Hahella chejuensis KCTC 2396: one gene and its partner. The protein of the gene in region 1 interacts with the protein of each later gene in a pairwise test. Links are inferred from orthologs where the notes say so. Each region holds a gene or a part of one and is shown on either strand. Other genes may lie near its edges.

The links.
Region 2: the proteins of HCH_RS19495 (region 1) and dsbD interact in binary tests that used the Escherichia coli proteins (3 or more experiments, as listed by UniProt). The link is inferred for Hahella chejuensis KCTC 2396 from one-to-one orthologs.

Annotation. Positions count from the first base shown.
Region 1 is NC_007645.1:4,505,570-4,514,725, reverse strand. Bases 4,553-7,552 are described here. They hold HCH_RS19495 (DsbE family thiol:disulfide interchange protein), read left to right. Parts: upstream 4,553-5,770; coding sequence 5,771-6,334; downstream 6,335-7,552. Other genes in these bases: ccmI (c-type cytochrome biogenesis protein CcmI), read left to right, coding at 6,829-7,552; HCH_RS19490 (cytochrome c-type biogenesis protein), read left to right, coding at 6,340-6,816; HCH_RS19500 (heme lyase CcmF/NrfE family subunit), read left to right, coding at 4,553-5,771. Outside these bases: HCH_RS19530 (flagellar hook-length control protein FliK), read right to left, coding at 1-695; cytochrome c biogenesis heme-transporting ATPase CcmA, read left to right, coding at 951-1,586; heme exporter protein CcmB, read left to right, coding at 1,583-2,269; HCH_RS19515 (heme ABC transporter permease), read left to right, coding at 2,358-3,116; heme exporter protein CcmD, read left to right, coding at 3,113-3,292; cytochrome c maturation protein CcmE, read left to right, coding at 3,289-3,738; more of HCH_RS19500, read left to right, coding at 3,750-4,552; more of ccmI, read left to right, coding at 7,553-8,082; HCH_RS19480 (DUF1499 domain-containing protein), read right to left, coding at 8,097-8,543; HCH_RS19475 (YciK family oxidoreductase), read right to left, coding at 8,606-9,156. UniProt on the Escherichia coli protein: Involved in disulfide bond formation. Catalyzes a late, reductive step in the assembly of periplasmic c-type cytochromes, probably the reduction of disulfide bonds of the apocytochrome c to allow covalent linkage with the heme.
Region 2 is NC_007645.1:2,342,298-2,355,101, reverse strand. The notes cover bases 5,259-8,150. They hold dsbD (protein-disulfide reductase DsbD), read left to right. Parts: upstream 5,259-5,693; coding sequence 5,694-7,607; downstream 7,608-8,150. Other genes in these bases: HCH_RS10410 (DMT family transporter), read left to right, coding at 7,652-8,150. Also shown: HCH_RS10435 (DEAD/DEAH box helicase), read right to left, coding at 1-249; HCH_RS10430 (elongation factor P hydroxylase), read right to left, coding at 484-759; HCH_RS34720 (AAA family ATPase), read left to right, coding at 1,323-3,422; HCH_RS10420 (McrC family protein), read left to right, coding at 3,422-4,735; HCH_RS33035 (elongation factor P hydroxylase), read right to left, coding at 4,699-5,208; more of HCH_RS10410, read left to right, coding at 8,151-8,539; sulfurtransferase TusA, read right to left, coding at 8,544-8,807; HCH_RS10400 (antibiotic biosynthesis monooxygenase family protein), read left to right, coding at 8,927-9,211; 23S rRNA (cytidine(2498)-2'-O)-methyltransferase RlmM, read right to left, coding at 9,294-10,445; HCH_RS10390 (alpha/beta family hydrolase), read right to left, coding at 10,536-11,162; ccoN (cytochrome-c oxidase, cbb3-type subunit I), read left to right, coding at 11,740-12,804. UniProt on the Escherichia coli protein: Required to facilitate the formation of correct disulfide bonds in some periplasmic proteins and for the assembly of the periplasmic c-type cytochromes.

The DNA of each region.
Region 1 (9,156 bases):
TGCGGCGCGGCGCTCAGCAGGCGCGATTCGGCGCCAGGGGATAATATGGACGTCTTGTCGGGGGAAGCCGTTCGACTTTCCGCCAATGACTTTAGCAATTGACGCTCGAATCCCGCCCCTGACTGCTGGATAGCCTGCTTTAGGCCGCCGGCTTCGCTGACTCGCGGTGGCGTCGGCAGCGTCTGATTTAGTTTATCAAGCGTTTGCGCCAAGTCCCTGGGCAAGCGTGTATCAGAGGATAGCCGGACTAACGCTTCCAGGTTGCGGCGAAGATCGCCCTGTAACGGCAGCCACTTGGACAGCGTCTGTAAAGTTGTGGCGAGAAGCGCCTGTGGGGGCTCTGTTTGTGGCGGCGCTAACGAATCGACGACTTTTAAGCCTAATGCAGTGACTTGCAGTTGCAGCACTTTGCCGACCAGCCAGTCCTGGGGCAGTTGCGCTGTGCGGATATCAGTTTGCAGCGGCTGCGGCAGCCCATCGGCGCTCAATATCAAACGCCAGGACGGCGTGGCGGAAGTTTGTGCGCTGAGGCTGGGATTGGGCGTTCCTGTGCTGGGAGAGGGAGCGATATCGGTAATGCGGGCGGAGAATAAATTGCCGACTTTCTGCACGATAGCCGCTAATTCCGCCTGTATCTTCGGTGGAAGAGAGTGAGTGCGAGTAGGCGCTGAGGCGGCGTCAGACTGAACTTTCATCGCTTTTTAACATTTCTCCCACAATAAAATGATCTTAATCAGGGCTATGCACTGACCATCCGGGGAAAGCTGGGCTATAATGCGCCCGTTTTACAAAGCTTAAGCGCGAGCGGGCCACTTTTCTAACTCTTTTCCGTTATTGTTGACGACTTTTCGGGAAAAGCGCCAATTTGTTATTCTTGCGCCGCTTTATTTCCGGTTGTTCCGCGTTTTCCTGCACGCCAGAGGCGCATACAAGAGGCTGCTTTAGTAATTATGACAGGTCAAACTCCTCTGCTTGAGGCCAAGAATCTCCAGTGCGAGCGAGATGACCGTATCCTGTTCGAAAACCTGTCCTTCTCCGTCCATTCCGGGGACGTCGTACAGATAGAAGGCCCCAACGGGGCCGGAAAAACCACTTTACTCAAACTTTTATGCGGACTGGCCCCATTGCGTCAGGGCGAACTGTTCTGGCGTGGCGAACGCATGTCGCAGGCGCGTCCGCAATTTCTTTCTTCACTGCTGTACCTGGGCCATAAAACTGGCGTCAAAGCGCTGTTGACTCCGTTGGAAAACCTCCGCGCCTGGTGCGCCCAGCGTGAAGACGTGAATGAAGAACGCATGATGAGCGCCCTGGAGACGGTGGGTCTCGCCGGCTATGAATATTCGCCCTGCAACAGTTTGTCCGCCGGACAACAGCGTCGGGCCGCGCTGGCGCGCCTGCACGTGTCCTCCGCGCCTCTGTGGGTGCTGGATGAAGCTTTCACCGCCATTGATAAGAAGGGGGTGGCGCAGTTGGAAACGCTGCTGCGTGAAAAGGCTAACGGCGGCGGCGCGGTGATTTTGACCACGCATCACAGTTTGCATTTGTCCGGCGAAGTGCGCCGCATCCAATTGGGGGCTGTGTCTTGACGGAAGTAGGCGTATGGGCGGGTTTTTGCGCCGTAGTGCGACGGGATTTGATGCTGGCGTTCCGGCGTCCTCAGGAACTGGCCAATCCACTGGTGTTTTTCGTGATGGCGGTCAGCCTGTTTCCCTTGGGGGTTTCACCGGAAAAGAGCTTTTTGGCGCCTGCCGCCGCCGGAGTCGTTTGGGTGGCCTCCTTGCTGGCGACGTTGCTTTCTCTGGATGCATTATTTCGGGCGGATCATGAAGATGGATCGCTGGAGCAACTGACGCTGGCCCCCCAGCCCTTGTTTATTCTGGTGCTGGCGAAGGTGTTCGCGCACTGGTTGACCACCGGGCTGCCCTTGCTGTTGCTAAGCCCGGTGCTGGCTCTGATGCTGCACGTCGACGAAGGCTTACTTGGCGTCTTGATGCTGTCGCTGTTGGTGGGCGCGCCGGTTCTCAGTCTGATTGGCGCCATTGGCGCCGCCTTGACGGTCGGGTTGCGCGTGGGCGGGGTTTTGATTTCATTGTTGGTGCTGCCCCTGTATATTCCCGTGCTGATCTTCGGAACCGGCATGGTGCAGAGCGCGGCGGCCGGTATGGATTACACCTCTACGCTGGCCATGCTGGGCGCAATACTGGCGCTGTCGCTGACATTGGCGCCTTTCGCCGCGGCGGCTGCGCTTAAAATAAGCGTCTCCAACTGAGACAATAGAACAGGTTGGCGCGGCGTCTTCTTGTGCGGGCGACGCGGCGGCGGACTGAATAGCTTGAATACAGATAACAGAAGCGATTATGTGGGAAGCATTTAAACAGTGGTTTCACCGATGGGGTTCGCCCAAATGGTTTTACGAGCGCAGTCTGGTGTGGTCGTTCTGGCTCGGTTGGGGCGCGTTGATCCTGCTGCCTGTCGGCATCGTCTGGGGGCTGGCGTTTGCGCCCCAGGATTATCAGCAGGGCAATAGCTTCCGCATTATTTATCTGCACGTCCCCGCCGCAATCCTGGCGCAGTCCTGCTACATGATTATGGCTGTCGCCGGCTTCGTCAGCCTGGTCTGGCGCATGAAAATGGCGGATGTAGTGCTGAAGTGCGCAGCGCCGATAGGCGCGTCTTTCTGTTTTTTGGCGTTATTCACCGGAGCGGTCTGGGGTAAACCCACTTGGGGAACATGGTGGGAGTGGGACGCGCGTCTTACCGCCATGCTCATTTTGCTGTTCCTGTATTTCGGCATTATCGCCCTGGAAGCCGCCATCGAAGACAAAATCACCGCTGGTAGAGCGGCGGCGGTATTGAGTCTGGTTGGCGTGGTGAATATTCCCATCATCAAATACTCCGTGGAATGGTGGCGCACCCTGCATCAGCCCGCCACCTTCAAGCTAACGGAAAAGCCTGATATGCCGGTGGAAATGTGGGCGCCGTTATTGGTGATGGTGATAGGCGTTTATTGCTTCTTCGGTTATTCGCTTTTCTTACGAAGTCGTAATGAGATAATCGAGCGTGAACGCCGTACCCTATGGGTCCGCGAGCTATTGGCGAAAGAGGGGAAAGTATGAACTTCGAAAGCCTCAATGAATTTTTCGCAATGGGCGGCCATGGTCTTTACGTCTGGTTGGCCTATGGCGCGGGCGGACTGGTGTTCCTGTATAACCTGGCTGCGCCGAAACTAAAGCGCGATGGCCTCGTCAAAAGATTGTCCCAGCAGTATAGAAGGGAGAAGGCGTCCCAATGAATCCCAAGCGCAAGCAGCGTCTAATTATTGTGTCATTCCTGGTGATCGGCGTCAGCGCGACCGTCGGTTTGATCATGGCTGCGCTCAGCAGTAACGTGAATCACTTTTATAATCCTACTGAAGTGGCGCAAGGCGCTGCTCCCGTGGACAAAAGCATTCGCGTCGGCGGCATGGTGGTTGACGGTAGCGTGAGCAGAGACGGGCAGTCTTTGGCGGTGGCCTTCACTGTGACGGATTACAACAGCAACGTTGACGTCAAATACACCGGCATTCTGCCCGATCTGTTCCGAGAGGGGCAGGGCATCGTCGCGACCGGCAAGCTGGATGCGCAGGGCGTGTTCCAGGCGGAGGAAGTGCTGGCCAAGCACGATGAAAAATACATGCCGCCGGAAGTGCAGCGCGCCCTCGACAAGGCGCAGGACGCCGCGCCCGCGCAGACTTACTGAAGGAATGACGTATGATCGCTGAGCTAGGCCACTTCGCACTGATTTTAAGTTTTTGTTTCGCAATCTTGTTGGCGGTTACGCCCATCGCCGGCGCCTGGATCGGCGATCGTCTGTGGATGCGATTATCCCGTCCTTTGGCGGGCGCTCAGTTTCTGATGGCCACGGTGGCGTTCGCCGCGTTAACAACCTCTTTTCTTCAGGACGATTTCAGCGTCCGCTATGTGGCGGGGCACTCCAATAGCCTGTTGCCCTGGTATTACAAATTCAGCGCTGTGTGGGGCGGCCACGAAGGCTCATTGCTACTGTGGGCGTTGATTCTGACCGGCTGGACCGCCGCCGTGGCCAAATTCAGCAAACAACTGCCGCTGGAGATGGTGGCGCGTGTACTGGGCGTCATGGGCATGATCAGCATCGGCTTTATGTTGTTCATCCTGCTGACCTCCAACCCCTTCTTACGCTACCTGCCGAATTCGCCGCAGGACGGCGCCGACCTGAACCCATTGTTGCAGGACTTCGGTCTGATTGTGCATCCGCCTATGTTGTATATGGGCTATGTTGGTTTCTCCGTCGCTTTCGCATTTGCGGTGGCTGCGCTGATGGGCGGTCGCCTGGACGCAGCATGGGCGCGCTGGTCGCGTCCCTGGACGACGGTGGCCTGGGCGTTTTTGACTCTGGGCATCGCGTTAGGCAGCTGGTGGGCCTACTACGAACTGGGTTGGGGCGGCTGGTGGTTTTGGGACCCGGTAGAAAACGCGTCCTTTATGCCCTGGTTGGCGGGCACGGCTTTGATGCACTCCCTGGCGGCGACGGAAAAGCGCGGCGTTTTCAAAAGCTGGACCGTCTTGCTGGCGATATTTGCTTTCTCGCTTAGCCTGCTGGGCACCTTTCTGGTTCGCTCCGGCATTTTGACCTCAGTGCATGCTTTCGCCTCAGATCCTGAACGGGGGCGCTTCGTGCTCATGATGCTGGGCGTGGTGATTGGCGGCTCGCTGCTGCTATACGCCTTGCGCGCGCCAGTAGTGAAAAGCCGCATTGGCTTCAGCGAAACCTCCCGGGAAGTGTTCCTGCTGGTTAACAACATTATTCTTGTGGTCGCTATGCTGACAGTATTGATCGGCACATTGGCTCCGTTGGTGGCGGAGTGGATGGATAAGGAAATCTCCGTCGGCGCTCCCTATTTCAATTTGATGTTCTCCCTGTTGGCCCCTTTATTGGTCATCGTGATGGGCATAGGCATGTACAGTCACTGGAAGGACACCAAAGCCGCGCAGCTGCTGGGTCCTGTCCCCATGCTTTTGTCGGTCAGCGCAGTTCTTTCCGTTGCGATTCCCTGGATGTATGGGGAAATCCTTTTGATGGCGGTTATTGGCGTTTTTATCGCCGTATGGTTGTTCGCCGCGACTCTGCGCGACGCCTGGCTCAAAAGCGCTTCCTCTCAAGGACGCGTACGTGGCTGGTTGCGTACTTCCCGTAGCTACAAAGGTATGGTGTTGGGCCATCTGGGCCTGGCGGTGACCATCGTTGGCGCGACCATGGTGTCGCAATACACGCTGGAGCGGGACGTGCGCCTGGCGCCGGGGCAATCTGTTGAGCTGGCGGGCTTCACCTTCCGTTTTGACGAAGAAACCCAGCGTCGCGGTCCAAACTTTATTGGCGATCGCGCCACCATTTCGATTCTCGACAGCGACGGTGAAGTGTTGCATGTTCTGCATCCGGAAAAGCGCCGCTATCAGGTGTCCGGTAATGTGATGACGGAAGCGGGCATCGATCCAGGACTGTTCCGGGATCTCTACGTTTCTTTGGGCGAATCTCTGGATGACGAGTCCTGGACCATGCGCGTGCAATACAAGCCCTTTGTGCGCTGGCTCTGGTTGGGCGGCGTATTCATGGCCTGGGGTGGTTTCCTGGCGGTGGCGGACAGGCGTTATCGCATCAAGTTGAAACGCAGGCTTACGGCGGCGGAAGCCATGGATAGCGGCGACGGTCGGAAGTCGAATGGCGAGGCCGACGCTCTGGGAGGACAGCAGGCGTGATGAAGCGGTTTTTCTTGTTTATTCCTCTATTGGCGTTCGTCGCAGTCGTCATTCTGTTCAACCAGAATATAGACAACGATCCGTCCAAGCTGGAGCTGGCGCGCAAGGATCAGCCTGTGCCGGCGTTCAAGTTGGGCGAGCTGTACAATCCTGACCGGGAAATGACGCCGGCGGATCTCAAGGGCGAGCCTATGTTGCTGAATGTCTGGGCGACCTGGTGCCCTTCCTGTCGGGTGGAGCATCCTTATCTGCTGAAATTGGCGAAAGAATACAACGTGCCGGTGATCGGTCTGAACTACAAGGACGATCGTGAGGCGGCGAAGAAGTGGCTTGAGGCGTTAGAGGACCCCTACCGCTTCGTAATTTTTGACCCGGAAGGCCGTCTGGGATTGGACCTGGGCGTTTATGGCGCGCCTGAGACTTACGTTATCGACGCCGCTGGCGTGATTCGTTACCGCCATGTGGGCGTGGTGAACGAAAAAGTCTGGCGGGAAACGCTGGCGCCCATGCTGCGTAATCTGAAAATGGCGAACGCCAATGGGATTGAGGAGCCAGGAACATGAGCGCATTGCGACGGTTGGTATGTCTGACGGCTCTGTGGGCTTCCGCCGCCGTGTGGGCGATTGACGATTATCAGTTCAGCAGCGAAGAAGGTCGCGAGCGCTATCAAACACTGACTTATGAACTGCGTTGTCCCCTGTGTCAGAACCAGAATATCTCCGACTCCACCGCGCCCATCGCCAAAGATTTGCGCCGTGAAGTGCATCGTATGATCGAAGAAGGGAAGAGCGACGACGACATCGTTGACTTCATGGTGGCCCGCTATGGCGATTTTGTGTTGTACCGACCGCGCCTGAACGCCCAGACCGCCGTTTTATGGCTGGGGCCGGTCACTGTGGTGACCCTGGGCTTGTCCGTTCTCCTGTACATCGCCCGTCGCAGACGCCGCTCACAGGGCGAGACGACTGACTTGAGCGACGACGAACAAGCGCGTCTGCGGGCGCTATTGCAGCAAACCTCTTCCGAAGAATCTGAGCAGAAATAACAGGCACTCCGAATGACAGTATTCTGGCTGGCTATCGTCCTTCTGGCGGTTTTGGCGATAGCGATCATCGCCTTTCCTTTGTTGTCCATCCTCAAATCCGGTTCACAGGGTGCGGGCGCGCGTTGCGACACCGCCAACGTGGCGTTGTTCGAAGACCGCCTGACGGAATTGCGAGCGGAGCTGCAGGCGGGGCTAATCAGCGACGCGGAGTTTCACGATCTGCATATTGAACTGGAAAAGTCGCTGCTGAACGATGCTGAGCCGGGCGCGCAAAGCATGGCGTACCGCAGCAGCCGCCTGCGACAGATTCTGATACTGGTGCTGGTCGTTGTGGGCGTTCCCGCCGCCGCGCTGTTGATGTATCACCAGTTTGGCGACTATAAAGGCCTGCGTCAGGTGGAGTGGATGAAAGAAACTCGCCTGCAGTTGGCGTTGGCCGGAAACGACCCTGAAGAGATTCTGCGTCGTTTGCGCGATCGTCTATTGGAGCAGCCCGAGAACATAGAAGGTTGGGCGCTATTGGGGCGTTCACTGATGACCATGCAGCGCTACGTGGAAGCAGAGGAGGCGTTTCGTCGCCTGGCGGAGTTGTTGACGGCGGAAGGCGAAAACCCCGCTGGCGCCCATGGGTTGCGCGCGCAGGCGCTGTTCTTCAAGGAAGGGCGCTTGAGCGCTCCGGTCAGAGCGGCGTTGGAGCAGGCCCTGAAAACCGACCCCAACGAAGGCAGTTCACTGAGTATTCTGGGCGTGGCGGCGTTCCAGGAACAGCGCTACGCTGAAGCCGCCAAGTTCTGGCGCCGTATTGTCGAGCTGAACCCGAACGACCCCAACGCCGCGGCGATTCGCAATGGCGTGGCGAGAGCGGAGCAACTGGCTGCGGAGCAGGAGGCTCAGCAACCCGCACAGGCGGCGGGCGGCGCCAGCCTGCAACTGCAAGTCAGTCTGGGAGAAAGTTTGAGCGCCAAAGCCGAGCCGGGCGATACCGTGTTTATTCTCGCGCGTCCTGCAGACGGTACGCGTATGCCATTGGCGGTGGTGCGTAAAACTGTCAGCGAGCTGCCAGTCAGTGTGACCCTGGATGACTCCATGGCCATGGGGCCGATGGCGAAGCTGTCTTCCGCCGAAACCGTCGAAGTGGTCGCGCGGGTATCTAAGTCCGGCTCGCCTCAGCCTCAGCCGGGAGACTTACAGGGCGTGGTCGGCCCAATCGAGCTGCGAACCCAGAGCGAACCGCTTGACCTGGTGATCGATCAACAGGTGCAGTAAGCGCGCTGATGGCGCTACTCGCTGAGTAGCGCCGCCTTGATTTCCTCCAGCCTTTCCCGATTGACGCCGAAGTCCCGATAACCCAGTCGGGACGCCGAGCGCAGATGTATCACCCCGGCCTCCCTGTCTAACAGAAACTCTACATCGTCCACAAAGCGAAAGACGAAGGACGTGGCTTCCGCACGGATGTAGTCGGGTTTACGTTGAATGATGCGGATATTGCCGGCGCTTTCCAAAACAGTGGGCAGTCGCTCCCACATTTGAGCCGCTTTGTCGTTGTACAGGGGGGTAATGAAGTGCTCCGCGTCGCTGGGGTCGCTAAAGCTGCTCACGCAGTTAGGGCTTTCAGGGCAGGAGGACAATCGTCCGTCATGGGCTCCCAGTCCCGCTGGAGGCGTGCTGCCGCAGGCGCTGAGACCTGCGGCGAAGAAAAAGATTGTCCACTTTGCTGTGTTGTTCATCGCTCCTTCTCCGCTGCGTGTTGGCGCAGACCTTGATTAAGGCGTGAAATACAGCTGCAAGATCAGTCGCCTTGTGCGTTGAATGCCTGACCGGTAACGCCAATGCTGTCTTTACCCATCAGATAAAGATAGACGTTCATGATCTCTTCAGGCGTTGGGTTTTTCGTGGCGTCTTCCGCCGGATAAGCCAGAGCGCGCATGGCGGTGCGAGTGGCGCCGGGATTGACGCTGTTGACGCGAATGCGTTTGTCATCGTCGTCCAGTTCGTCCGCCAGCACCTGCATCATGCCTTCAACGGCGAATTTGGATACGGCGTAAGCGCCCCAGTAGGCTTTACCTTTGCGACCGACGCTGGATGAAGTGAAAACAATGGAGGCGTCTTCCGATTCGCGGATTACCGGCATCAATGACCGGGTCAACAGAAAGGGCGCCATGGCGTTTACCTGCATCACGCGGGCCCAGCTGTCCGGGTCGTAATGCTCCAGCGGGGTGCGATGACCGAGAATGGCGGCGTTGTGCAGCACCCCGTCAAGTCGGCCGAACTCTTCACGAATGGCGTTGGCCAGATCGTCGTAATCCTTCGCTACAGCGCCTTCCAGGTTGACGGGGAAGA
Region 2 (12,804 bases), 2.2 Mb from region 1 along the record:
TTCTTCCGTTAGGATGGGATTGGAAACCAGTCGCTGCAGAATGGTAATCAGAAACGCGGCGGTCTTGCCGGTGCCTGTCTGCGCCTGACCGATCAGGTCCGCGCCTTGCAGCGTGTGCGGCAGCGTCTGCCCCTGAATCGGAGTGCAGCGCTCAAAATTCAGATCGCGAATAGCCTGCTCAAGTTTTGGATGTAAGTTCAGAGAAGAAAAGAGGACGGCGTTATCCGTCGTTTGATCACTAACTGTCATGATTTTTGAAGATATTCCCGGCAAACCGACGTAGTCCAAACCCCATACTTTATGCGATGAGCGACTGGACCTGCAATGTTTGCAATAAGTTGTTTAAAACAAGCCCGCCAACGCCTCATTCGCCAGCCGCCCGCTCTTAGCGAAAGGACCGGTGAATGGGATATTGAGAAGCTTATCCGCAGACGCTCCATCGCGCACCGCTTATTTGGGTTATTCCGGGATCTCCGCAAACATTCATAGTTTATCCAGTGTAAACAGAGACAGTCCGAAATTTTCCCGCCCTATGCATGCGTCCAAAAAACAGTCCAGAAGTTGCTGGTCGCGCGGCGGCGCACCTTCTTGCAAATAGCGTCGCGCCTGTTCATGGACGGCGGCCTTGAAGGCCTCTTCCCCGGCGGCGCCTTGACCGTCGAGATGGTCGAAACTGATAAAGAACTTTACGCCACAGGCATCCGCCAGAAGCCACTCCAACGCCTGCCGTTTGACTTCAACCCGCGCAAAGTGCGCCATTGTACATCTTTATGATCCACCGCCATAAGTCTATGGCGTTAATTAGAAAGCTTACAGATCAATATAAGATCCAATGATGAGCATTAAAGGAAACACGCTCAGAAGAAACAACATAAAAATGAGACCAAGCAAGGCTCGCACAGGGTGTTATTTCACCAACAATAAATACCCGCCATAAGCGCATGCCTTTATGGCGAATAACATCATTGCCAATGTTGCAGAATATATTTTTGCTTCAAGCTACCTTCAAGTATTATTTCAGCAACGTTGACTATGAACAGGTCAAACCGGAAAGCGCCGGGTAAAAATTGATAATAAGGAGGTTGCCGATGCCAAATTACACTTGGGTTCCGGTTTTTAAAGCCATTGGCGAATGGATAAACAACTATGAAGATCGCCAGCCGGATCTGATTCAGATTCTGCGGGAAATTGGCGTTGATAGAGGACTGGAGGATGAGCTGGCTGATGGCGGTAAGACGCCATTAACAGTGATTGACCCCTTCACTTTTTTCGCCACTTTTATGAAGTACGGGGTCGATAAACGAAGGGAGCTATTCGCCGCCTTGCTGCGACGCATCGACTTGCCTGTGGCTCCGCCAATGGATTTTAACGGCGTTCCCAGCGCCCAGCCACTGAAGGTCTGGTTATTTCCTTACGCAAAGGAACGCAAGGAGGATATGGTTCCAAGCCTGTGGAAGCTTTTCCAACAAGTATTGGCGGGAAGCATTGACGGCGAATTGTTTAATCGGATCTTACGCATTCCTCATACCGGGTTCGCCAAACTGACGGAGTGCATGTTTTACTTTGCGCCGGACACCTATTTTCCTGTGGACGCCCAGACCAAACCCTGGATAAAAGCAAACGGGCGTGAACTACCCAAAGAAAACTGGGCCAGCTATAAGGAATTATTAGACTGGTTGAAGACTAATACCGATAAGCCGTTTTATGAGATTTCCTATGAGGCTTGGCGCGTCAATCAACAAAACAGCTCAGCAACGCCAACCAATCAGCCGGCGGTTCAAGAGCGCAGACCTCGTCAGTACACAGCAAGCAGTGATAAGCGAGCAGATCGCCAGCGTCATTTCTTAAACCAAATCCTTTATGGCCCGCCAGGCACAGGCAAGACGTATGACACAACCCTGCGCGCTGTGTCACTGGCGGAACCAGACTGGATTATCGCCTTACAGCAACAGGGCTTAAATGCCAACGCAGAGAGGGTCCAGGTTAAAGAGCGCTATGATCAACTGGTTGCCGATAAACGTATTGCATTTACCACCTTCCACCAAAGTTTCTCCTATGAGGACTTCATTGAAGGCATCCGGGCTGTAACGGATGGCGACAACAGCCACATCACTTACCGCGTCGAACCAGGCGTTTTTAAGGAAATTGCCGATCGAGCCGAGAAAGCGGTTGTGGGTGAGCAGCCTCTGGGCCTGTCGGAATCTCCCAATATCTGGAAAATTTCTATTGGTCGCCGAGTTGAGAAAGAAATGCGTGATCGCTACATTCAGGCCGGTGAAGCCCGTATTGGCTGGAATGAAACGGGGGATCTGTCGCAGGAGCCTGATGACCGCACACCGGAGCAACAACAGTACTGGGATTCTCTGTCAGGCCGCAACCATGCGGCCCTTAACTGCTTTTCGGAGGAAATAAAAGTCGGCGACATCCTGTTATGCCTGAAAAACGCTGAAGCGGTTCAGGCGATTGGCGTTGTGACATCAGACTATATATTTGATGAAACGGTGGTCGATGAGCCAAATGAATACGCGCATGTTCGCAAAGTGAACTGGCTGCTAAAAGATATCGAACTGAACATTCTTCCTCTAAACAGTGATCGGCGGATGGTTCAACAAACCGTTTATCTATTGTCTCGCATCAGTTGGCATTCACTGCTGGCCGAGCTGAAACGACAGAACATTGCACCGCATTTATTTTCGGGTACGGACAATAGCAGAGCCAAAAAGCGCAACTATGTGTTGATTATTGATGAAATCAACCGGGGCAATATCTCCCGTATCTTCGGCGAGCTGATCACGCTGTTGGAACCGGATAAACGCAAAGGCGGAGAGGATGAGCGTTCGGTGACGCTCCCCTATTCCAAAGAGCCCATTACTGTACCCGATAATTTGTATGTGCTGGGCACGATGAATACCGCCGATAAGTCGCTGGCCCAGCTGGATCTGGCCTTGCGTCGCCGTTTTGAGTTCGTGGAGTTAATGCCGCAACCGGAACTGCTGACGGGTATCTCCGTGCACGATGTAGATATGGGAGAGCTGCTGGACGTGATGAACCAGCGCATAGAGGCGCTGCTTGACCGAGACCACATGCTGGGACACGCCTATTTTTGGCCTCTCAGAGACGCGAATTCGGACGACGAGAGAGAAAGCCTGTTGGCCGATATTTTCGCCAGGCGCATTGTTCCCTTGCTGCAGGAGTATTTTTTTGCTGACTGGGAACGCATCAGCTGGGTATTGAATGATCCGGCAAAAGAGCCCTCGGTCCGTTTTATTCAGGCAGGCAAAATCGGCCATTCATTAGAAGGCCTGTTTCCAGGTGATATCGCCAGCGAATTAACCGACCGCAGGTACCGGCTTAACCAAACTGCATTCGGTAATCCTGAGGCCTATCGCGGCATTCTGCCAAAAGCCGGAGCGGCCGCCTGATGATTCAGGTACGTGAATACGCCCGCCTGACGACCGACGCCAACGCAACGCCTTCGCTGGATTGCGGTATTGTAAACTCATCTACTTTCGCCTGGTTGCAGGATCTTGCGTCCAGATGGAATAAGAGTGAGCCGATTGCTCTGATTGACGGCCATGGCTCATTAAGACTCGGCAGCTACGTGGGTTACCTGCAAAGCCCTACGGGGGAAGCTATCGAAATTTTGCCGAAAACAGGCCTTGGCGCCGAAGATCCTCAAGCCGCCCGGCGTATTCTGCAACGCATGTTAATGACATCGCTCGATGTGCGGCCACGCACTGCTGGCGACGCCAAACTGAGGCGCATGCGCCAGCCATTGCACGAATGGATATTCAGGCAGTTTCTGACAGAGTTGCAACGGTTGGTTGGCAGGGGGCTGCGCTTCGATTACCAGCGCGTTGACGAAGAGAGCCGCTTCATCCGCGGTCAGCTTCGCTTGAGTCAGCAACAGCGCCAACCTCTTGGGCGGCGGCATCTCTTTCAGATCAGCCACGATATTTACACGCCCGACCGCCTGGAAAATCGCTTGCTTAAAACCACTCTCAGTTATGTGCTGGCCAATTGCAAAAGCGGCGAAAACTGGCGACGGGCGAATGAGCTAACGCACAGAATGGCGGATATTCCCCCCGAACAAGAGCCATTGCGTGCGATGAACAACTGGCGAAGCAACAAACTAATGCAGGATTATGATGCAATCCGCCCTTGGTGCGAGCTGATATTGGCAAAGCTAAACCCCAATTTCCAGCAAGGTCAGCATCGCGGCATTGCTTTGTTATTTCCAATGGAGCAGTTATTTGAAAAATACGTTGAAGTGTCTTTGCGTCACGAATTACCAGCAGGCATTCAACTGAAAGCACAGGCAAGCTCCCAATATTTGCTGCGGCACAAACCGCAAGGCAGCGACATATCCACGACTATGTTCCAGTTAAAACCGGACCTGTTGCTAAGAACGCCATTGGGAGATCAGGTGCTGGATACAAAATGGAAGTTGCTGGATCAGTGCGCCTGGACATCCGATAAAAAGTACAACATTGCTCAAAGCGACCTGTACCAGATGTTCGCCTATGGCCATAAATATCAGCACGGGCGCGGGCATATGATGCTTATTTATCCTAAACACCCGGCGTTTACCGAACCACTGCCGCCGTTCCACTATTCAGAATCGCTGGCTATCTGGATCGCGCCGTTTTGTCTGGAAAGCAGCCGTCTTGTCTCGGGCGGCTGGGAAGCGCACTTTCCTCAAACAACCAATAAACGGCCGTTAGCTTCACTATAGGTTTTTAATCCGCATAGCGCTTTCGCCGCTGTAGGAGGTGGGCTGGTCAGCATTTCTCGATACGCAGTATCCAAGTCTTCCAAAAAGCCTTGTGAGGGGGGGCGCCCTGAAAAGTCGTCCAGGCTGGGTGAGAACTTGATACCGACAATCTCGCACATGGCCTTTTCCAATCCCTGAGGTCTGGCTTCAACAGATTCAAACATTGCTTGCTCTTCAGAAGTCCTTCCGCAAGGGGAATACCAAAAACCAAAGTCATCGATATTTCGTCGCCTATCGCCGGCTAAACAATAATGCGAGATCTCGTGCAATAAACTTCTCGGATAGTTACTCCTAAAGTAAATTATTGCACTTACATTTTCCTTAGACGCCACGTAAAACGGCTCTTCCGCCCCTCCTATTATTTTTAGGCCGGGGAAAATACCTGAAAATGCGTCGATCAAATATTGACAACGCTCATCATCACCAACAACCATTAATGAAACCCTGAGTACAGCTGGCCCATAGGCTAATAGCCTGATCAATTAAGCCACAATCAATAATTATTGAAATTCCAGGAGGCCCCTGAATCGCCGAAGTTATAAAGCAGCTGCATACAATGAACGCAGTGCATGACGGAGAAGGGACGTGGCCGCCGGCATGCCCGTCTCATGAACGCCCCATCGCCTGTGCGAAGCACTTAGAGTATAGGCGTTGCGACACATTCAGGCGGATCTTAAAAATAGTTTAACTTAGCCGCAGAAAGTCGCGCAGACAGGGGCCTTGGATTATGATGGCCGATTATCGATTTTATGAATAAGGTAATCAATTGTAATTTCAACGAGAAGTTCAAGTTTTTTGAACCTTCGACCCAGTAAATTGTCATATTGAACCAATCCATACCCGCGCACCGAAGGGACGCCCGGGGAACAGGCGCGCTGGATAGCGCCAATTTAAATTTTAAGCACCTGTAGCGAGAAACATGCCCCAACTACTCAGAGCCCTATTCATACTGACGCTGTTTTGCTGCGCCACGGTCAGAGCGGAAAGCAACCTGTTCGGCGACAACAACGGCTTTCTGGCCGAACCGGAATTCCTGCCCGTAGAGGAAGCCTACCGGTTCACGTCATCGGTAGAGGGAGACGAGCTAGTCCTGCATTGGGCGATCGCCGACGGCTATTATCTTTACAAAGACCGTACCTCAGTGACGACAGACGCAGAGGGCGTAGCGCAAGGGCGCTGGACTTACTCATCTCCTGGCGAGGAGAAGGAAGATCCCTACTTCGGCATGGTCTATGTCTACCACGATGAGCTTACGATCCGCGTGCCGGTGGCGGCGGAGGAAGGAGCCGAAGTCGAGTTCAAAGTACGCTACCAAGGGTGCGCGGAAGCTGGCCTGTGTTATCCGCCGCAAACGGAAACGGCGCTGTTCACCGGAACGGATTCAGACAGCATTTCCCCTGCCGCAACCACAAACGACTCGACTCAATCCCCCTCTCCCTCAACGGGTCAAAGCGGCTCTTCAACCAGCTCCAGCGTCCCGGGTCCGAGCAAGGCCGCAGATGTCGATTTCACTTCCTCCACATCGATTACGGACTACCTCGTCGCTCAGGGCTTGCTGTTCAGCTTTTTCATCCTGATGGCGGTGGGTATAGGTTTAGCATTTACGCCCTGCGTGTTCCCCATGGTGCCAATCCTGTCCAGCATTATTGTCGGGCAAAAAGAAGTCACTATGCTTCACTCTTTCGTGCTGTCCCTGAGCTACATCATGGGCATGGCGGCGGTCTACACCGCATTGGGCGCGGTGGCGGGCCACTTCGGTGAACTAGGTCAGGACGCCAACATTCAGGCGCAGGTGCAGAAACCCTGGATCTTGATCACGTTCAGCGGTTTGTTCGTACTGCTAGCCCTGTCCATGTTCGGCTTCTATGAGCTTCAGATGCCTTCGTTTTTGCGTGACAAGCTCAGCGGTATGAACACCAAACAACAAGGCGGCGAAATCTTCAGCGTATTCATTATGGGCTTGCTGTCCGCACTGGTGGTGTCCCCCTGCGTATCAGCGCCCTTGATCGCGGCGTTGGGCTACGCCGCCTATCTGGGCTCGGCGTTCAAAGGCGGCGTCGCACTGTTCGGACTCAGCCTGGGCATCGGTTTGCCATTACTCATTCTTGGCACGGGCGGCGCCAAACTATTGCCCCGCGCCGGCGCCTGGATGGAGCATGTGAAGCATGTGTTCGGCGTCGCCCTGCTGGGTGTGGCCATCTGGATGCTGGAGCGCATCCTGCCGCCGGAAGCGACTCTGACGCTGTGGGCGGTATTGATCGGTGTTTCAGCGGTTTACATGGGCGCCTTCACCAATGTCGAATCCGGCTGGAGCGGCTGGCAGAAACTCAACAAAGGTTTGGGACTGGTGTTCTTCGTATACGCCGTCACCCTGATGCTGGGCGCAGCGGCGGGCGCCAACGATCCACTCCGCCCCCTTGCGCCTTACGCCATCAAATCCGCGGTGGCCGCAAACGGCGGCCCGGCTGCGCAGGCGTTAACGTTCGTAAAAGTCACATCACCGGAACAGCTTGACCGGGAGGTCGCCCAGGCCGCCGCCACCGGCAAGCCGGTCATGGTGGATTTTTATGCGGACTGGTGCATCAGCTGCAAGATCATGGAGCGGGAGACTTTTGTCCTGCCGGAAGTACAGTCCGGACTTAGCCGCTTTCACCTTGTTAAAGCGGACGTCACTGACAACGACCAAGGCAACCAGGCGCTACTCAAGCGTTACGGCATATTCGGCCCACCCGCCTTTGTCTTCTTCAACGCTCAAGGGAAAGAGTTAGAGTCCAAACGCTTCCTGGGCGAAATCTCCAAAAACGCGCTTCTTAATCACGTTAAAGACATATAAACTGCGCGGCGTCGCAATCATCCATCATCAGGGGTTGTCAGCGCATGCCGCAAGATCGCTTTCTGCGGGGAGTGGCGTTCATCATTCTCGGCGAGTGCTTTTTCGTGCTTACCGGCATGGTGGTGAAACATATCAGCGTGGAGGCCCATGTCTGGCAGATGGTGTTTTTCCGCAATCTCTTCGGCCTGGCGTTTCTTACTCCCCTGCTACTCCGCTCAGGGCGTAGCGCTTTCAAGACCCAGCGATTGCCGCTTCATTTTCTCCGCGCCGCCCTTGGCGTCGCCGCCTTTTCCTGTTTGATCTACACTTTCGCGTCCATTCGCCTGGCGGAATCCACCATGCTGAAACTGATGCTGCCGCTATTTATTCCGGTCATCGCCTGGGCCTGGCTACGCGAGCGCCCGACGCCGATTTTGGCGTTTTCACTGGGCCTGGGATTTCTCGGCGTCATTATTATTCTGCAACCGGACAGCCTTGCCGCCGCAGCGCGCCTAGCCATTCTCGCCGGATTGTGGGGCGCTTTATTCGCCGCCGGCGCCAAAGTGGTTATCGGACGCTTGGGCGCTACCGAGCCCAGCGTCCGTATCGTTTTCTATTTCAACCTGTTCAGCACCATACTGTCCTGCATTCCCATGCTCTGGTATTGGCGGGCGCTGGAGCCCATCACCCTGGTTTGGCTTCTTCTATTCGCCATACTGGCGACAATAGGTCAGCTATCAACCACCCACGCCTATACACTGGCGTCGCCAGGCAAAATAGGTTTGTACAGCTACGCCTCGCTACCGATTGCAGGTCTGCTGGGATGGTTGATCTGGAGTGAAGAGCTATATTTGGAGCTCTGGATCGGAAGCGGCCTGATTGTCCTGGCTGGCGCACTGACCTTCTTCTATAGTCGGCCCAGAAAGCCGGAGATTGCGACCGCCCAAGACTGACGCTTCAGCCCCCGGCTTTACGGATATGATAAAAAAACTGCTTGTCCCGCTCACCTGAAGCCAGCAATTCATGACCCAGAAACTGACAGAACTTGGGGATATCTCTCTGGGTGGAGGGATCTGTCGCCAATACCTCGATAACGCATCCCACTTCTACATCATTGATGCGGTTGTGCAGCATCATGACCGGCTCAGGGCAAAACAAGCCGCACACATCCATGACACTGTCGATTGAGTATTCTGTGTTTTCGTTCTTGCTGTCGTTCATTGCAACCTCTCCATTACGTGGCGGCGATTATACACTCTCAATGCAGCACGAGCCTCAATTGCTTGGGATTGCTTGTTATACTCATACCAATAAATACTACAAAACCGGAGGGGAGCCTCATGATCCGCGTGTTGATCGAACGCCACATCGCCAAGACCCTGGAAACCAATTACGAATATACCGCGAAAAAGATCTTGCAAGCGGCAGTGCAGGCGCCAGGATTTCTCTCTGGCGAATCACTGCGCAACGCCAACGAACCCAATTACCGGGTGATCTGGTCAACCTGGCGTTCGGTCCAGGACTGGCAATCCTGGCAATCTTCAGAGCAACGCAGAGGGTTGATGGCGGAGCTGATTCCAATGATGGACAGAGAGGAGAAAGTCACCATCCTGGAGCATTCCTGAGGCAATCGCCGGGCTGAGACGGGACAAAAGAGCTTGAGTCTAAAAGCCCAAGCTCAACCAGCCCGGATGCGCTCCGAGCCCCCTAGTGCTTCTGGAAAGCGGTCAGAAAATGTCCTGTGAGCGCCAATACGGTGACTTCTTCGCGATCATGGTATAACTGCTTCACGCGCACCTCCGACTCAATGTCAGCGCCGAGAAGGCGCTCCTGCAGGCGTTGCAGGCAGGCTTCCACTTCATCCATCCGCGTCTTCATAGGCAGCTTCAGATTGAACAGCGCATAGGTGGTCCAGTCGTAACACAACCAATCCGCCATTCGCTCCATTGTCCGTTTTGGCTTATCCACGATATCGCACACCACCCAATCGACTTTTCGCTGCGGCTTATAGACATATCCGTCGTCGCTGACGTAAGTCACCGCCGGATCTTCAAGTAGCTCTTGCTGCAAAGCGCCATGATCGACCGCCGTCATCTTCACGCCCTGGGTGACCATATACCAGGTCCAGCCCCCCGGCGCCGCGCCCAGATCCACGCCCCGCTGTCCGCGTTTAAGAACGAACTCCCGCTCAGCCGGGGTCAGCATGGTCAGAAACGCTTCTTCTATTTTTAAAGCCGAACGGCTTGGAGCTTCATTGCGAAACCGCAGCCGGGGAATGCCCAACGGTAAGGCGCTGCTATTGGGATGCACCGCCAAGGCGGCGATGATGTGTTGGCCAGACAGACATACTAAGTGCAACTGAGGCAGCTCATCCGTTTTTGCCTTGCTTAGCACGCCCGCGTTGCGCAATGCCGCGCTCATCGGCGCCGTCAGCTTCTTGGCTAATTTCTGCAGAGATCCGGCTTCATCCTCCAGCGGCGTTTCTATATGCAGGAATCCAAATGCGCCGCCGGGGCGCAGCGCTTCGACCACCGGCGAGACACGGTCAGTAGTATCTTCGATCTCGATATCATGCAACGCGCAAAATACTTGCCGCGCAAAAATACAGCGGCTCACCTCTATCTCTTTATAGACATCCAGCGGGTTGCCCTGAGAGCAACGCCAGAATACAACGCCCGTCCCCTTATCTATTTTCGAGTATCCGTAAACGAACTGCAGCGAGGCGATGTTCTGCAGCTCCTGCGCGCACTCTGCTTCAAATCCAGGTCGGCAATAGGCGAGCAGTCCGATCGCGGAGTATTTGCCGGAACTTAAAGGAGAACGTTTACGGGAGGAGCTGGTAGGGTATTTTTGCGACATCCGGGCATTTCCAATCATCAATTCATCGACGCGCCAATGCGCGGCTGGGTAAAGGCCGCTATTGTCGTCTATCCGCTCGCCCTGGGCAAATCAGCGCAGCATAAAGGTCAACGCCGCCTGCGCCGCAGTCCGCCAATTCTCTTCTTTAGAGAAGCCTGACGCTTTGCGCGGGGCCAGATCATGGTCGCCATCGGGAAGCCACTCGATTACGCACCGCTCTCCCATATACTGCGCCATATTTTCAGCTCTGCCGCCAAAGGGGTCGCGCGCTCCTTGCAGTATCAATCCCGGGACTTGAATTCCGGCAAGATGCTCCGTCCGGAGTTTGTCCAGTTTACCTGGAGGGTGAAAGGGATAACCAAACGCCAGCCAGCCTCGCACTCGCCCCTCCCCTTCCGGCAGGTCCGCCGCCAGCATGCTGGCCATGCGCCCGCCCATGGATTTGCCCGCCAGAAAGACTTCCGCATCAGGAGAGCAATTTTCCAGCGCCTCCGCGAAGCAATTCAGCAGCTTGTCCTGCCGGTCTGGCGGACGTTTCTTTCCTGAGTCGCGACGTTCTTGCATATAGGGAAACTCAAAGCGCACGACTTTGACGCCGCCAATGCTGATCTCCTGTGCGATAAAGGACATGAAATCGGAGTCCATCGGCGCGCCGGCGCCATGAGCGAATAAAAGAACCTTCCCGGCCTGTTCCGGACCGTCGACCATAAAGCGCATGCGCCCTCCATCAACCATCAACCATCAACCATCAACCAATAAACAACGCGTAAACTGTGATCTGACAAAATATTCATCTTTGCGCGAAGGCCGCCATTATCACGATCTCGCCTCCTTTATTAAAGGAAGGAGTCATTCCATATGAAATTGACCAGAAATCAGCCGAAAATCATCTATTATTTCTAGTAATTATTTAGGTATTGGGTGAGAGGGATTTCCTGTCCTTTGGTCATTGTTTCACATGCCCTAAGACTTCCCTTGCAGTAAAGTCGAAGACAGACGCTCCCCTTCTGAACTAACGCATCCGCCCTCCGGTTTATAACGCGTTTGATGCATATCAAGCAGGGGAAAAAATACGTGGAGATAATGACTTGGCCAAGCATATTAAGTTGACAGCCCTATTGTGCAACTCTTATGCTTCGGCCCGCTGTCGAGGGGGAGGAAAAAGAGGCCCCTGGTTTCTGGATCCTGAAAGCCTGACATTCGAACTGGGCGACAACTCAAAATTGCAAAAGCATAACGAACTCGCCAGCAGGTTTGCGCCGTATTAATCAACTCAGGGTAGGAATAGTCACTAATGAATACAGTAAGTGCTAACGAAACCTACAACTACAAGGTGGTGCGTCAGTTCGCCATCATGACAGTTGTTTGGGGTATAGTGGGCATGGCTGTCGGCGTGCTTATCGCAGCACAGCTGGTCTGGCCGGAGCTAAATACTCACTATCCATGGTTCCATTTCGGTCGTTTAAGACCACTGCACACTAACGCCGTTATCTTCGCTTTCGGCGGCTGCGCGCTTTTCGCAACTTCCTACTATGTCGTCCAACGCACCAGTCAGGCTTCTCTGTTTTCCAACGGTCTGGCCAGCTTCACCTTCTGGGGCTGGCAAGCAATCATCGTATTGGCCGCGATTACGCTGCCTCTGGGTTACACCACTTCCAAAGAATACGCAGAACTGGAATGGCCGATCGACATTTTGATCGCGGTTGTCTGGGTGGCGTACGCTATTGTTTTTTTTGGAACTGTCGCCAAACGTAAAAGCAAACATATATATGTCGCCAACTGGTTCTTTGGCGCATTCATTATTACTGTCGCCGTTCTGCACATCGGCAACAGCATGGCGATCCCAGTTTCCGCCATGAAGTCTTACTCTGTATACGCTGGCGCTATCGACGCGATGGTACAGTGGTGGTGGGGCCACAACGCAGTAGGTTTCTTCCTGACCGCCGGTTTCCTGGGCATCATGTACTACTTCGTTCCCAAGCAAGCAGAGCGTCCTGTTTATTCTTATCGTCTGTCCATCGTTCATTTCTGGGCGTTGATCAGCATCTACGTATGGGCCGGCGCGCACCACTTGCACTACAGCGCACTGCCTGACTGGGCGCAAAGCGCGGGTATGGTTATGTCTCTGATCCTGCTGGCGCCCTCCTGGGGCGGTATGATCAACGGCATGATGACCCTGTCCGGCGCCTGGCATAAGCTGCGCACTGACCCGGTTCTGCGCTTCCTTGTTGTCTCTCTGTCTTTCTACGGCATGTCCACGTTCGAAGGCCCGATGATGTCCATCAAGACCGTCAACGCGCTTTCCCACAATACTGACTGGACTATCGGCCACGTTCACTCCGGCGCTCTGGGCTGGGTT